DNA from 2 places in the Arthrobacter sp. TS-15 genome. Region 2 is predicted to be linked to the other one. Evidence: predicted binding sites of a transcription regulator. Region 2 holds the regulator's gene; the other holds the start of a gene.
The links. The regulator LexA, encoded in region 2, represses DNA repair genes until DNA is damaged. The targets are predictions, from matches to a motif close to TCGAACANNTGTTCGA.

Region 1: a site for LexA is predicted at 1,872-1,887, ahead of ruvA (Holliday junction branch migration protein RuvA). Genes of this name have one in related genera too.

What each region holds. Positions count from the first base shown of each region.
Region 1 covers NZ_SDXQ01000036.1:123,181-126,587, forward strand. The annotation lists gene pdxT (pyridoxal 5'-phosphate synthase glutaminase subunit PdxT) at 1-443, shown strand, start outside; gene EU811_RS14525 (YebC/PmpR family DNA-binding transcriptional regulator) at 447-1,202, shown strand; gene ruvC (crossover junction endodeoxyribonuclease RuvC) at 1,268-1,846, shown strand; gene ruvA (Holliday junction branch migration protein RuvA) at 1,960-2,604, shown strand; gene ruvB (Holliday junction branch migration DNA helicase RuvB) at 2,597-3,407, shown strand, end outside.
Region 2 covers NZ_SDXQ01000043.1:48,417-51,823, reverse strand. The annotation lists gene EU811_RS17680 (ATP-dependent DNA helicase) at 1-1,061, shown strand, start outside; gene lexA (transcriptional repressor LexA) at 1,126-1,869, opposite strand; gene EU811_RS17670 (LysM peptidoglycan-binding domain-containing protein) at 2,218-2,577, shown strand; gene EU811_RS17665 (histidinol-phosphate transaminase) at 2,655-3,407, shown strand, end outside.

The DNA of each region.
Region 1 (3,407 bases), on a different contig from region 2:
TGCCGGTCTACGGCTCCTGTGCCGGCATGATCCTGTTGGCCGATGAAATCGCGGACCCTGCAACTGACCTGCACGGAAATCCGCAGCAGACCTTTGGTGGGCTGGATATCACCGTGCGCAGGAATGCCTTTGGCCGCCAGCGGGAGTCCTTCGAGACCGACCTGGATTTCAGGGGCCTTGAATTCAGCGCAGGGGAGTCCGGTGTGGATCCCGTTCACGCTGTATTTATCCGGGGCCCCTGGGTGGAACGCGTAGGTCCGGGCGTGGAGGTCCTTGCCCAGGTCGACCCCGACCACGCCAGCCACACGGCTACTTTGCACGGAGTGGCTAGAATTGTTGCAGTGCGTTCCGGTCAACTACTGGCCACCTCCTTCCATCCGGAAGTGACGGGAGAGAAACGCGTGCATGAACTCTTTATTCGAATGATCAGAGGAGAAGCGTAAAGCATGTCAGGCCACTCCAAATGGGCGACCACCAAGCACAAGAAAGCCATCATTGACGGCAGGCGTGCAAAGTCGTTCGCAAAACTGATCAAGAATATCGAAGTTGCTGCCCGCATGGGTGGTCCGGACCTCGCCGGCAACCCGGGACTTGAACTTGCCGTCACGAAGGCCAAGAAGACGTCGGTTCCCAATGACAACATCGACCGCGCCATCAAACGCGGCGCTGGCCTCACCGGCGAAGTGGTGGACTACACCGAGATCATGTACGAGGCTCGTGGTCCCCAGGGTTCGGCCTTGTTGATCGAATGTCTGACGGACAACAAGAACCGCGCTGCATCCGAGGTGCGCCTTGCAATCTCCCGCAACGGCGGCACCATCGCCGATCCCGGTTCCGTGAGCTACCTCTTCGCCCGCAAGGGTGTTGTGGTCCTGCCCAAGAACGGCCTCAGCGAGGACGACATCCTGATAGCGGTCCTCGATGCCGGAGCCGAAGAAGTCAAAGACAGCGGAGAGAACTGGGAGATCCACTCCGAACCCTCTGATCTTCAGGCCATCCGCGACGCCCTGAAAGAAGCGGGCATCGAATACGAGACAGATGAAGCCGAGTTCGTTCCCTCCATGCAGGTGGAACTGGATGTCGACGGCGCCAAGAAGTTTATGAAACTCGTGGATGCCCTGGAAGATCTTGACGATGTCCAGAACGTCTACAGCAATGCGGACCTCAGCGAGGAAGTCCAGGCTGCCCTCGACGCCGAATAGCCGGCCACGGCGCAGCGCGTCATTTTGACATTTAGCAGCTTCACAGCCACCAGGAAGGCCCGGACTTGACTCTTCGCGTATTGGGAGTCGATCCGGGCCTCACCCGTTGCGGTATAGGTGTGGTGGACATTGAAAAGAACCGCAGGGCCACCATGGTGGCCGTTGGGGTAGTGGGGACCTCTGCTGAGCTCACTCTGGATAAGCGCCTGCTGGTCATTGCCCAAGCCATTGATGAATGGCTGGACCTGCATCAGCCGGACGTCGTCGCCGTCGAGCGTGTTTTCTCGCAGATGAACGTCAGCACGGTCATGGGTGTGGCCCAGGCTTCGGGCGTAGTCATCGCTGCGGCCGCACGCCGTGGCATCCCCGTCGCGTTGCACACACCGTCGGAGGTCAAAGCCGCGGTAACAGGCAGCGGCACGGCCAATAAGGATGCAGTGACCAAGCTCGTTACCAAGATCCTGCGCCTGGATGCTCCACCGAAGCCTGCTGATGCTGCGGACGCTCTCGCGCTTGCCCTGACCCATGCATGGCGCGCAGGTAGTGGAATGGGTTCAGCTACCGGCGCGAACGGTAAGGGCGGTCTCACTCCCGCCCAAAAAGCATGGGCTGACGCGGAAGCAAAAGCGCGCCGCGCACGGTGATTGTCGGCTCGCCTTGTTAGGGTATTCGTAGATATGTTCGGATAGTCCGCTTTGGCCGCAGTATTGACACAGTATTGCGGCAACGGAGCAGGCAGTATTTCAGGAGCCGGGTCTTGATCAGTTTTCTCCGTGGAACGGTAGCCCACGTTGGTTTGTCCACCGCTGTCATCGACCTCAACGGTGCGGGAATGAGTGTCTTTGCCACGCCGCAGACCTTGAGCCACCTCAAGACAGGAACAGAAGCCAAGCTCTTCACGTCCATGATCGTCCGTGAAGATTCCTTGACACTGTTCGGCTTCGCCGACGACGACGAACGGGAAGTCTTTGATGTCCTGCTCAGCGTCAGCGGGGTAGGGCCACGTCTGGCCTTGGCCGTCCTTGCCGTGCATGAACCGGAGGCCATCCGGGTGGCGGCGCACACTGGAGACAGCAAGACGTTTACCAAGGTGCCGGGAATCGGTCCCAAGGTGGCCGGCCGGATTGTCCTTGAGCTCGCCGGTAAGTTGGTTCCCCACGGGACCGGCACAGGCACTGCGCCCGCCGCTGCCCCAAACGCCGAATGGAAGCCGCAGGTTGTCGCAGCCATGACCAGCTTGGGCTGGTCCGAGAAGGACGCCAACGGCAGCATCGACAAAGCAATGGCCGACTCCCCGGAACTCGTGGACGCAGGAAACGTGGCCCAAATCCTCCGGGCAACGCTGCGTTGGTTGGGTCAGGATGGGGCGCGCGCAGGCAATCGTGTAGGCAGCCGTGGCTGAGCAGTCACTCGTCAGCGGGGGAGAGGAACCGGAAGAGCGGGTCATTGAAGCCGCACTCCGGCCCAAGAACCTGCACGATTTCGTGGGACAGCATCGGGTCCGCAAACAACTGGCATTGGTACTCGAGGCATCCAAAATGCGTGGCCGCAGCGCCGATCACGTGCTGATGTCAGGGCCGCCAGGACTAGGCAAGACAACCCTTGCCATGATCATCGCAGCGGAAATGAACGCGCCGTTGCGTATCAGCAGCGGCCCGGCCATCCAGCACGCGGGAGATCTTGCCGCCATCCTTTCCTCCCTATCGGAGGGGGAGGTCCTTTTCCTCGACGAAATACACCGCATGTCCAGGCCGGCGGAAGAAATGCTGTACATGGCCATGGAGGACTTCCGCGTGGACATTGTGGTGGGCAAGGGCGCTGGTGCAACCGCCATTCCTTTGGAACTGCCACCTTTCACCTTGGTGGGCGCAACAACCCGAGCTGGGCTTCTTCCGGGGCCTCTGAGGGATCGATTCGGATTCACCGGGCACCTTGAGTTCTACTCCGTCGCCGAACTCGAGCTCGTCCTGCGGCGCTCCGCGGGCCTACTGGACCTGAAGGTCAACTCTGCGGGCTTTACGGAGATAGCGGGCCGGTCCCGGGGAACGCCACGTATCGCCAACAGACTGCTTCGCCGTGTCCGTGACTGGGCGCTGGTTCATGGCATTGAGCAGATTGATGCACGTTCAGCTTCAGCGGCTCTGGATATGTATGAAGTAGACGAGCGTGGATTGGACAGGCTTGACCGGTCCGTTCTTGAAGCCC
Region 2 (3,407 bases):
ATTGCCTTGACCAATTGCGGGACGCCACGCGCGCCGCGCTCTCGGACTCGAAGACGGATTCTTCAAACGCGGTCGACGGCGGACGGCAGCTTGCGCGCTCACGGCTCATGCTCATCCTGGAACTGTGCGAGCGGATGCTCGCCTCGAAGGAGAACCGCGAAGTGGTCTGGTTCTCGCGGAACAGCACGTTCGACCCCCAGCAGGGATATTCTCCGCCGGACGAGACAGCTCCTGCATTGATTAATATTGCCCCGCTCAGTGTGGCAGGGCGGCTTCGAGAGGGGCTCTTTGCCGGCCATACTGTGGTGCTGACCTCTGCGACCCTGGCCATCGGCTCGGCCTTCGAGCCCGCCGCGGGTGGTCTTGGCCTGATTGGAGACGGCGCGCCGAGCTGGACGGGCATTGATGTGGGATCGCCCTTCGACTATCCCAAACAGGGTGTTCTATACGTGGCAAAGCACCTGCCCAAACCGGGCCGCGGTACTTCGCCGGAGGCGCTGGACGAATTGGAAGACCTCATCCGGGCGTCCGGGGGCGGAGCGCTTTGCCTGTTCTCCTCGCGGCGTGCTGCCGAAGAAGCCGCCGATGCCATGCGGCTCCGGCTGGATGTGGACATTCTCTGTCAGGGAGAATCGACCATGGCGGCCCTGGTGAAGCAATTCGCGGACGAGCCAGATACGTGCCTCTTCGGAACCATGTCCCTGTGGCAGGGGGTAGACGTTCCGGGTGGCTCATGCCGACTGGTGGTTATTGACCGCATTCCCTTCCCACGTCCTGACGATCCCCTGATGACTGCCCGTTCCCGGGCGGTTGCCCAATCGGGCGGGAACGGTTTCATGGCCGTGTCAGCCACGCACGCTGCCATTCGGCTGGCGCAGGGCGCTGGCCGACTGATCCGCTCGACGGGAGACAAAGGGGTGGTCGCGGTACTCGACTCCAGGCTTTCGACCGAGCGCTACGGGGGCTTTCTACGTGCCGCCCTGCCGCCGTTCTGGGCCACCACGGACCGGTCGGTGGTTCGAGGCGTTCTGGAACGTCTGGGCTCGGCTAAAGCCCCGTAATGCACAGCTTCCCGTGAACACCTGCTGGTGTCCACGGGAAGCTGCGTTTAAAGGGCGTGAGCGCTTAAAGAGAGCGCAGTACCGAGACGACCTTGCCCATGATGGTGGCCTGATCTCCGAGGATGGGCTCGTACTGGGTGTTTTGGGGGAGCAGCCACGTGTGACCGTCCCGCTGCCGGAAAGTCTTCACGGTTGCTTCATCATCCAGCAGGGCGGCAACGATGTCGCCGTTGATGGCATCATTCTGTCGCCGGACCACCACCCAGTCGCCGTCACAGATAGCAGCATCGATCATGGAATCGCCGGCCACCTTCAGCATGAACAGTTCGCCATGCCCCACGAGTTGCCGTGGGAGTGCAAGCACGTCTTCCACCGTCTGGTCAGCCAGGATCGGTCCACCTGCCGCGATGCGCCCCACCAAGGGGACCATGGCGGTATCACTGGCGCTGGCTAGCTCGGTGACGGCCAGGCCACCGGCGCTGCGAAGGGTGGTCGGAGCGTCCACACCGGGGATGGGCCCGCCATCAAGGGTTAGGGGCATCAGCACTTCCATGGCGCGGGGACGCTTGGGGTCCCGGCGGAGGTAGCCGAGCTTCTCCAATTGGGACAACTGGTGCGTGACGCTGGACAAACTGGCCAGACCCACGGTGTCGCCGATTTCGCGCATGCTGGGAGGGTAGCCGTTGTCATTGACTGACCTCTGGATGGTCTCCAGGATCTTTTTCTGCCGGACGGTCAGGCTTTTGGGACTCTTTTGAGGCTGTTGGCTCCGCAGGGGTGCCCCTCCGCCTGTGGCTTTCGCTGCCATGTTCGCCAATGCCTTTCCATTCCGCCCTGATGAGGGCCAGGGGTGTCGGGTCTGCAAAAAATGTCAGACCCTCCTGTTCCACTGAAACAGTGCTGCTTCTTCACTCAAACGTAGGGCAGGCACAGGCGTTTATCAAACATTTGTTCTAGCGAGTCTCGACACCGTTCGTTGATAAGTGCTAAAAATGTCATAGCAAGGTTCGAATATGTGTTCTATAAACCTGATGCTGAAGCTGGATGTTCGAACAAAGCGTTCGAACATCCGGGGCAGGCCCAGGGGAACACAAAGAATTGGCAGCCAGGCACCGGGCATCCCGGAGCGTGGCAATAGCTCAGAAGGGCTCAGCTCATGTCCGCAGTCACTACGTTCGCTGATTTCCGTACTACCCAGGCACCCGCTCGCCTGCGCCTGACCCGAAGGGGACGGATCGTCTTCTTCGGCATCCCGGCCATGCTGTTGGTTGCAGCGTTGCTGAGTCTTGCCGGATTTATCAACTCCCCGGCCAAGGCAGCCGACTCGCAGTCCCAACTGCGTCCGCCTGTTGCCGTCACTGTTACAGTCCAGCCAGGTCAGTCCCTCTGGGGCATCGCCGGCGCTGCCGCTCCCGAGCGTGACCCCCGCGACGTCATCGCCGAGATCATCCAGCTCAACGACCTCCGGGGCGGCCGCATCCTGCCCGGCCAGCAGCTGTTCGTCCCTGCAAACTGATCCCTCGGCACCCGCAGAAATCAAGGGTCGGGCGTCACAGTTAGTCGGCAGTCCCGGCCGCCCCTTAAACTGGGTTGGTGAGTGACCAGCTTGAGCGACTTGACCGACTTCCCCTTCGGACCAACCTGCGTGGATTGAGCCCCTATGGCGCACCGCAGCTCGATGTCCCGATCCTGCTCAACGTCAACGAAAACACTCATGGCGTCCCCGCAGATGTCCAAGCCGCCATCACTGAGGCCGTGGCCGCTGCGGCCACCGGGCTGAACCGCTATCCGGACCGGGAGTTCACCGAACTTCGTGAAGCCTTGGCCGAGTACCTTGGCCACGGGCTTTCCCCGGACAACATCTGGGCGGCCAACGGATCCAACGAGGTCCTGCAGCAGATCCTCCAAGCCTTTGGTGGACCCGGCCGCAAGGCATTGGGCTTTCCTCCCACGTACTCCATGTACCCCCTGCTCGCGAGTGGCACTGACACCGAGTATGTCCGCGGAGTCCGCGCGGACGACTACGGGCTGGACGCCGAATCGGCCGCTGCTCAGGTCCGGGAAACGGGCGCCAACATCGTTTTCCTGTGCTCGCCCAACAACCCCACAGGTACGGGCTTGGGATTGGACGTGGTGGAGGCTGTTTACGAGGCCGGCGAAGCCAGCCAGGCCATGGTGATCGTGGATGAGGCCTACCACGAGTTCGCACACGACAACACGCCGAGCGCCCTGACCCTGTTGCCCGGACGCGAGCGTCTGATCGTCTCGCGCACCATGAGCAAAGCATTCGCTTTGGCGGGCGCCAGGCTCGGATACATGGCGTCAGCCCCGGAAGTCACGGACGCC